DNA from 3 places in the Staphylococcus pseudoxylosus genome. Region 3 is predicted to be linked to each of the others. Evidence: predicted binding sites of a transcription regulator. Region 3 holds the regulator's gene; each other region holds the start of a gene.
The links. The regulator CtsR, encoded in region 3, represses protease genes until heat stress. The targets are predictions, from matches to a motif close to ATGGTCAATAAAGGTCAAACA.
Positions count from the first base shown of each region.

Region 1 (3,275 bases), 320 kb from region 3:
TTTAAATAAGCGTTGGACTAAAAGTTATAAACAAAAGATTATGGTGAGTCGCTTACAATCAACGCAAGCGTTATTTGAATTATTTGAAGGGCGTGAACAGAAACCCTCAGTATTCTTCAACGCAAGTGCTGTTGGTTATTACAAACCCGATTTATATCGCACATATACTGAATTATACAAAACATTACCCTTTGATTTCTTATCAGAAGTAGTCTATCAATGGGAACGTCTTGCTCGTCAATTCGAATCATTAGGCACACGTGTAGTGATAGGTAGATTTGGTATGGTACTATCTAATGAAGGTGGTGCCTTACCAATGATGAAACTACCCTATGAATTCTATGTTGGTGGTAAGATTGGTTCAGGAAGACAGTGGTATTCTTGGATACACATTGACGATTTAACTAGAGCAATTCTTCATACTATCAACACTGAAGAAGCACAAGGCGTATTTAATTTTACTGCGCCAATCGTTGAACACCAAAATTTATTTGGCTACACGCTTGCGCGCGCATCACATCGCCCTCATTATACATGGGTTCCATCATTAGCATTACGAATTATCTTAGGTCAGATGTCTACAGTTATACTTGATACTCAAAAGGTTATTCCTAACAAATTACAGGCAATTGACTTTAAATTTAAATATCCAGATTTAAAAATCGCTTTAGAAGATTTAGTACATTAATGGAATAGGACTGAATTTAAAAAATGAAACATGATCGTTTAACACATGTATTACTTTTAATCTCTGGTTTACTTCTATTATTAAACGGTGTATTTGCATTTGAGAAATCCACTCCGATGCTTGTCGTTTCATCCTTTTTAATCATTTTTGGAATCTTTGTTACTGCATTTGCACTAAAACTTTACTTTAACGGCAAAAATAGTTCCAAAAGTAATACATTTCAAGATTCTTAATATACTTTTCAATAAAAACCAGTCAAGTGCTGTCCATGCATTTGGTTGGTTTTTCATTTAAGATATTTTTTGTTTTAATTTGATTCATATCAATATTTCATTGATTGAATTCATCACTTATTATTAAAAGGCACATAAAAAAGCCCGGAACATCTACTTATGTCCCGGGACCCATAAAACAAGCTACACAATTCTATATGCATCTTGTCAATAACCTTACAATTTGTAATCCTATGATTCAGGAACCATTACTTGGTCAACTAAACCATATTCTTTTGCTTCTTCAGCAGATAAGAAATTATCTCTATCTGTATCTTTTTCAATTTTTTCAATTGATTGACCTGTACGTTCTGCTAAAATTTGATTTAATTTAGCACGTGTTTTAAGAATGTGGTTAGCAGCAATTTCAATTTCTGTAGCTTGACCTTGTGCGCCACCTAATGGTTGGTGAATCATTACTTCTGCGTTTGGAAGTGCAAAACGTTTGCCTTTTGCTCCAGCTGCAAGTAAGAATGAACCCATAGACGCAGCCATACCAATACAAATCGTTTGTACATCTGGTTTGATGTGTTGGATTGTATCATAAATTGCAAAACCAGCAGTTACACTACCACCTGGTGAGTTAATGTAAAGATAAATATCTTTTTCAGCATCTTGTGCTTGTAAGAATAATAATTGAGAAACAATAGAGTTTGCTACATTATCATCGATTTGTGAACCTAACATAATAATACGATCTTTTAATAAACGTGAGTAAATGTCATAGGCACGTTCCCCACGGTTTGTTGTTTCAATTACTGTAGGTATTAAATTCATTAATATTGCCTCCTTATTTCTAATTGATAAACTTATTTTAACTCAAAAGTCAAACATGGTCAAAAAATAACGCTCAATTTTTTTATGAAAGTTAAATTATTCTTATTGACCGAAGGCATTTAGATTTGTACACTTAGATTAATGTGTTTTTTATCCCCTCGTAGTGTAATGGATAACACGTAAGATTCCGGTTCTTAAGATAGGGGTTCGATTCCCTTCGAGGGGACTTATATTATATACATAAAAAAGGGATTCCATCTTTGGCGTCCCTTTTTTGTATATCATTGTGACTCTAATACTTATTGAATTATAAAGCCACCATCTACTGAAATTGCTTGGCCAATCATATAACTTGTCTATGGGGAGCATAGCCATAGAACGACAGATGCTACTTCTTCTGGTTTAGCTAATCTGCCAATTGGCATTTGTTCAATCAATGCATCCATAGCTTCAGTTTCATTGATTAACTCATATTAATAAAAGTACTTCCTAAAACATCTCGTACATCGTGGATGACTAAAAAGGCATTTTCATCTTCTTCATTCACAAGTTTTTTCACTCTTGTCACTTGTGACTGTGGCACGACGACATAAAGCATATGTGTTTCATTTTTCCCATAACCGCCTTTACCAGTAAGGATTGTTGAGCCTCTCCCTGTAAAAGCATTGATCTTATCACTAATTACTTCACTTTTATTTGAAATTACAGTAACTGCCTTTTTAGGATTAAATCCTTCAATTATAAATGCTGTTGCTCGTTCAGTAACAAATAGCATAATGATTGTAAATAAGACATTTTCTAACGGTAATACCATTAAAAAAGAAAGTACCACCAATGCATCAAGTATAAAAATACCTTGTGATGTTTTAATCTCTGAATACTTATTTACTATTTTAGCAATTACAGATGTCCCACCAAGTGTACTACCTGTTGATATAACCAAACCAGCACCAATACCGATAATAGCGCCACCAAAAACCGAATTAATAACAAAATTATCGATGCCGAGATTAATATTTTCAGTTAAATGTAAAAAGAAAGACAGCGCAGTATTTGAGATAACGGTATAAACAGCAACCGTTTTACTTAAAAATTTCCAACCAATAAAAACAACAATCGTATTTATAATTAGAGAGGTCCATGCAGGAGATAAACCAAAGGCATACAGTAAAGAAAGTGATATGCCAACAGTCCCACCATCTCCAAGGTTAGAACCAAGTAAAAAGCAATTCACCCCTATTGCGTTAATTAATGTACCGATTAAACAAAATAAAATATTTCTATAGTGCTTATTAATAAAATCTAACATGTATGCCCTCCTTAATGTCTATACTACTTAATTAAACTTCGACATGATTCAACCTTAGAATCAATTTTTAAATGATATAAAAAAGACACCTATACAAGGTGTCAGTAATTGAAATAACTACTTTTATTATATATTAGCATAATTATTAAAAAAATGACCAAATATGATTTATTTATAAAAAAGTTCAAGTCTAGTAAATTACGCGATTGCAGTGCTAATTTACAACTCT
Region 1 is NZ_CP085024.1:2,214,456-2,217,730, forward strand. It holds gene LG295_RS10675 (TIGR01777 family oxidoreductase) at 1-688, shown strand, start outside; gene LG295_RS10680 (hypothetical protein) at 712-921, shown strand; gene clpP (ATP-dependent Clp endopeptidase proteolytic subunit ClpP) at 1,153-1,737, opposite strand; tRNA gene LG295_RS10690 (tRNA-Arg) at 1,892-1,963, shown strand; gene LG295_RS10695 (YitT family protein) at 2,201-3,046, opposite strand; gene whiA (DNA-binding protein WhiA) at 3,266-3,275, opposite strand, start outside.
Region 1: the regulator CtsR is predicted to act here: its motif matches at 1,783-1,803, upstream of clpP (ATP-dependent Clp endopeptidase proteolytic subunit ClpP).

Region 2 (3,275 bases), 460 kb from region 3:
TTTCTAAGTTGTAATTATTTTCAGCATCTTCTAATGCTTTTCTATTTTCATCTAATTCCGTACGTTTTTCTTGTAATTTAGCAATTTTTTCTTTCTCTTCCTCTACACGAGATTGAATTGCATTTTGTTTTTCTTTTTCATTGGATAGTTCTTGTTGTAACTCTTGCAAACGCTGTTTACTTGCATTATCTGATTCATTTTTTAATGCGCTTTCTTCGATTTCTAATTGCATTACACGACGATTAACTTGGTCTAATTCTGTTGGATTAGAACCCATTTCTGTTCTAATTGTCGCACATGCTTGGTCCACTAAGTCGATTGCTTTATCTGGTAAAAAGCGATCTGTGATATAACGATCTGAAAGCTCTGCAGCGGCTACTAATGCTTTATCTTGTATACGTACACCATGATAAACTTCATAACGTTCTTTCAAACCACGTAAAATTGAAATTGTGTCTTCTACATCTGGTTCCGATACATTTACCTTTTGGAAACGACGTTCTAAAGCTGAATCTTTTTCAATATATTCTCTATATTCATTTAATGTTGTAGCCCCAATACAGTGCAATTCACCTCTAGCAAGCATTGGTTTCAACATGTTTCCGGCATCCATTGCACCTTCTGTTTTACCAGCGCCAACAAGCATGTGAATTTCATCTATGAATAGTATGATTCTACCGTCTGAATCTTTCACTTCTTTCAAGACTGCTTTTAATCGCTCTTCAAATTCCCCGCGATATTTTGCACCTGCAACAAGTGCACTTAAGTCTAATTCAAAAATTGTCTTATCTAATAACGACTCAGGTACGTCTTTTCTAACAATTCTCTGCGCTAAGCCTTCAACAATAGCTGTTTTACCGACACCTGGTTCACCGATTAACACGGGGTTATTTTTTGTTTTTCTACTTAAAATTCTTACTGTATTTCTTATTTCTTCGTCACGACCAATCACTGGATCCATATTACCTTGACGTACTTCTTCAACTAAGTCTCTACCATATTTTTCTAAAGCTTCATAATTTGCTTCTGGATTTTGTGTTGTCACATGATTTCCCCCTCTTATTTTTTTAATAATTTCTACGATAACTTCTTTTTTATTATCTACATATTGTTTTGTCGTATCATCAATGTCCATTGCAGCTAATATGATATGTTCCATTGAAATGTATTCATCTTCATATGATTTCATATATGACTCTGCACTATTGAATAATTCATTTGCTTTTTGACTAATATATTGTCCGTATTGAATATTATCTCCTTGTACGGTTGGATAGTTTTTCAATTTGTTCGTATATGCATTATTTAAATGTTCAGTATCAATATTAGCTCTCTCTAGCACACTTTTAAATAAACTTTCGTTTTCTTCAAGCGCTGCTTTTAACACAGCTTCAATTTCTATATTTTGGTTTTCATTTGCTTTTGCTAATTCAACAGCTTTTTGTAAAGCGCCTTGAACAGCATAGGTCATTTGATTAATATCCAAAATGATTCACCTCACCATTTAGTATTTGATCAAGCGTCTTTAAGTTTGACTTTGACTTTCTTTGACCTTAAATATATTATAATACTTCCTATTAAATTAATCAACAATAAAGGACGCTTTTTTATATTCTTTTCATAAGACTTGAAAGCTTACTACACCTTATATTTTGCCTGCTTAACATAGAATAAAACATACATTTATTATTAATAAATAATAAAACTCAACTAGCATTTTCGTATGGATTAACTCAATAAACACAATGACAGTTCTTAGAATTGTGTTACGATTATTGTAAATAGTCATTATAAGGGAGTGTGCTTACATGGAACAAGAAATTAAAAAACCAATACCACCTTTCAATAAGCAGACAGCGTTGGAAAAAGTAAAGATGGCTCAAGATGCATGGAATACACGAAATCCAGAAAAAGTTTGTCTTGCTTATACGGAAGACTCAAAATGGAGAAATCGTACTGAATTTTTTGAAGGACGCGAAGCAATCAAATCTTTTTTATATAGAAAATGGAATAAAGAACTTGATTATAAATTAATGAAAGAATTATGGTGTTACACAGATAATCTTATTTCTGTTCGTTTTGAATATGAATGGCGTGACGCAGAATCAAATCAATGGATGCGTACACATGGCAATGAACATTGGGAATTTAATAAAAATGGCCTCATGACTAGAAGAGATATGAGTGCAAATGATTACCCGATTAACAAAGAAGACAGAAAATATTAAAGGTTTGCTTTACGGTGTTAATTCGGTAGTTGGAAATATGGTCAATAATCAAAAAGGTCATATCGTCAATATTTGTTCCGATTCAGGATTTGAAGTTATCGAACGTTTATCTGTTTATTGTGCTACAAAATTCTCTGTGCGCGCTATTTCTATTGGTTTAGAAAAAGAACTAGCTAATACAGGTGTACGTGTAACAAATGTATCACCAGGTATGGTGGAAACGGAACTCAGTTCGAAAAGCCCTTTTGAAGAAAACAGAAAAAATTAGAACCTAAAGATATTGCTAACGCTGTATCCTATGCTATTTCTCAACCAAAACATGTTAATGTTAACGAAGTCACTGTGCGCCCCTCTTAAAATAGTTAAATTATAAAAAAACGTATGCTAAGAAAACAAGTGCTTTCTTAGCATACGTTTTTAAGTTCTAAACTTTGATTTGATTTATAATATCATTGACATTTACATGAAATCTTTTTTCTACAATTTTAGATTTTAATAGAAACAAAAACTCAAACATTATTATGTTGTTTAGTCTATTGAGATTTTTTGGTAATATGTTTTAATATTTCATCCGTTAATGCTTTTACACCTTTTGCTTCTAAATGTATACCATCTGGTGCAAAATATTCTGTATGGCCTTCTGAACGTTTATACCAGTCAATTAGAGTAACATTACCATGTTTTTTGGCAGCATTCGCTATCAATTCATTAACGTGACTTTCATAACTTCTAGGTACTCGTGTATTTACTAAATACACTTGCGCTTCACCGAATTTTTTAATTAATTCATTTAATTGTTCTTCGGAAAAGTCTCCATTTGTTCCCAATTCTAAGATAACTTGATCTGATTTTTGATTATAATTTTGATATTTTTGATCCACTAATGGTATGGCTTCATATAAATTCCTACCAACTTGGCCATCAATATTAGCATGAGGTACTTGCGTTTTAAAGGTTTCTCCAATATCAACCATTACAGAATCTCCAATTAGTAATGGTTTTAAATCTGCATATACTTCATTATCTTTATCTTTTTTAAAGTCAGAG
Region 2 is NZ_CP085024.1:2,079,835-2,083,109, forward strand. It holds gene clpB (ATP-dependent chaperone ClpB) at 1-1,486, opposite strand, end outside; gene LG295_RS09940 (nuclear transport factor 2 family protein) at 1,809-2,228, shown strand; gene LG295_RS09945 (SDR family NAD(P)-dependent oxidoreductase) at 2,266-2,496, shown strand; gene LG295_RS09950 (acyltransferase family protein) at 2,762-3,275, opposite strand, start outside.
Region 2: the regulator CtsR is predicted to act here: its motif matches at 1,535-1,555, upstream of clpB (ATP-dependent chaperone ClpB).

Region 3 (3,275 bases):
TATAGTTTAGAGAAGATATGTAGGTTGATGTTTACTATTGGTAAATATAGATATAGCAGCAATTTAACAAGTATAAAAAAAACACACTTCCATGTGATAGGGAGTGTGTTTTGTAGTTTGCTTGCGTTATGTAGCAAGATTTTTATTTTGTAATGGAAATAGTTTATATTATATAAAATGTACTTAAATCAAACGAATAAGCTTTTATGTTTACGGATATCTATGTCCAAGTTATATTTTTAAATAAAGAACCCGGCAATAGCCGCTGAAATAAATGAAACAAGTGTAGCACCGAATAATAATTTTAGTCCAAAACGAGCGACGATATCACCTTTTTCGTTGTTAAGTGATTTAATTGCTCCAGAAATAATGCCGATAGAGCTAAAGTTTGCAAATGATACTACGAATACTGAAATAACACCTTTAGCATGAGTACTCATATCTTTAATCTCACTTAAACTTTGCATTGCAACAAATTCATTTGATAATAATTTAGTAGCCATGATGGATCCAGCTTGTACTGCGTCGTCCCATGGTACACCAACTAAAAATGCAAATGGTGCAAAGACAAATCCGATAAGTGTTTGGAAATCCCAAGTGATACTGCCACCAGATAAACCGGTAAAGATTGCACTAACAACACCATTAAGTAAAGCAATGATAGCGATATAACCAATTAACATTGCCCCTACGATGACTGCAACTTTAAAACCGTCTAAGATATATTCACCTAACATTTCGAAAAATGATTGTTTACCTGATTCACTCTCATCAACGATAAGTTTATCTTCTTTTGCATCAATTTTATAAGGATTGATGATAGAAGCAATGATGAAACCACCAAAGAGATTTAATACCACTGCTGTAACTACAAAACGTGGTTCAATTAATGTGAAATAAGCACCGATAATTGAAGCTGATACTGTAGACATTGCAGAAGCTGTTAATGTATACAGGCGTTGTTTAGGAATATGTGCTAATTCCTTTTTCAATGAAATAAATACTTCTGATTGCCCTAAAATTGCAGCGGCAACAGCATTATATGATTCTAAGCGGCCCATACCATTAATTTTTGAAATGGCTAAACCTAAAACGTTGATAATCCAAGGTAAGATTCTTGTATATTGTAAAATACCAATTAATGCTGAAATGAATACGATTGGTAATAATACATTAAAAAAGAAGGGTGGGTTCTTAGGATCTACAAATTCAAATCCACCAAATACAAAGTTCACACCTTCTGCTGCTTTTGCTAGTAAATAATTAAAACCGTCTGATATGCCACCGATAACTGTAATACCAAATTTAGTTTTGAGTAAAATAAATGCGAATACTAGTTGTATTACAAGTAGTAAACCGACATATTGCCAACGGATATTTTTTCTATCTGAGCTAAATAGAAACGCCAATCCAAGAAACACTGCTATCCCAATTAAACCAATAAAAATATGCATAAGTCATTCATCCCTTTTAATTTTTCTTAACTCCTATAATACAATAAATTAGATAGCACTTACATCTTTAATTAAAAATTTTTAAAACATATTGGTTGAAAAAGGTCAAAGTTGGTCATATAATATAGTCAAAGAAGGTCAAAAGAGGTGATAATCATGCACAACATGTCTGACATCATAGAACAATACATTAAAAAGTTATTTGAAGACACCAATGAAGACGTTGTAGAAATTCAACGTGCCAATATTGCGCAGCGCTTTGACTGTGTGCCTTCCCAGCTTAATTATGTAATCAAAACACGCTTTACAAATGAGCACGGCTATGAGATTGAAAGTAAAAGAGGTGGTGGCGGATATATTCGAATCACCAAAATTGAAAACAGAGATGAGACAGGTTATATTAATCATTTACTTCAATTAGTTGGTCCATCTATTTCACAGCAGCAAGCTTATTATATTATAGATGGCTTATTGGATAAAAATTACATTAATGAACGTGAAGCAAAAATGATACACGCCGTTATCGACAGAGAGACATTAAAAATGGATGTATTATCGAGAGATATCATTCGAGCAAATATTATTAAACGGTTATTGCATGTTATAAATTATTATTAAAGTGAGGTGTTTCGTCGTGCTATGCGAGAATTGTCATTTGAATGAAGCAGAAGTGAAATTGGCAGTGAAAGGTCAAGATGGTATAAATGAAAAATGGGTTTGTTCCACATGTGCACAAGGTGGTAATCCATGGACTCAAAATCAGCAAATTCAATCACAAGATGACATTGAAGGCGCATTTGTAGTGAAGCAAATCTTACAACACTTAGCTGCTAAACATGGTATCGATTTTGATGAAATTGCTTTTAAAGAAGAAAAACGATGTCCTACTTGTCATATGACATTAAAAGATATCGCACATGTTGGGAAATTTGGCTGTTCAGATTGCTATGCTACATTCAAAGATGACATCGTCGATATTGTACGACGTGTGCAAGGTGGTCAAATTGAACATGTAGGAAAAACACCACATTCTTCACACAGAAAATTAGCATTAAAAAAACAAATAGAAGAAAAAAGTTCTTATTTAAAACAACTGATAGAAGAACAAAACTTTGAAGAAGCCGCCGTTGTTCGTGACGAAATTAAAGCATTGAAAGAGGATGGCGAGGTGAAACATGATGAGTAAAAATGATATTAGTGCATACATGAGTGAATGGATGCGTGATAGAGAAGAAAGTCCAATTGTGATGTCTTCGAGAATACGATTGGCAAGAAATTTAGAAAATCATGTACACCCATTAATGTTTTTGTCAGAACAAGATGGTTTTCGAATAATTAATGACGTACAAGATGCGCTTCCTGACTTGTCTGTACAACGTTTGGATTCAATGGATCAACAAAGTAAATACAAGCTTGTCGCGAAACATCTTATAAGTCCTGAATTAATAAGACAACCTGCTTCTGCCGTATTACTCAATGAAGATGAATCTTTAAGCATTATGGTTAATGAAGAAGACCATATACGTATTCAGGCCATGGGTAACGATTTATCACTATCAACATTATACGAAAAAGCTTCAGCAATTGATGATCAACTTGATAGTGAATTAGATGTAAGTTTTGACGAAACTTTAGGTTATTTGACAACATGCCCTACTAATATTGGGACAGGCATGCGTGCCAGTGTTATGTTGCATTTGCCTGGATTGACAATAATGAAACGTATGAATCGCATTGCTCAAACAATTAATCGTTTTGGTTTTACAATTAGAGGTATTTATGGAGAAGGATCTCAAGTTTATGGTCATATATACCAAATTT
Region 3 is NZ_CP085024.1:2,539,262-2,542,536, reverse strand. It holds gene LG295_RS12220 (NupC/NupG family nucleoside CNT transporter) at 240-1,454, opposite strand; gene LG295_RS12215 (CtsR family transcriptional regulator) at 1,611-2,072, shown strand; gene LG295_RS12210 (UvrB/UvrC motif-containing protein) at 2,089-2,640, shown strand; gene LG295_RS12205 (protein arginine kinase) at 2,633-3,275, shown strand, end outside.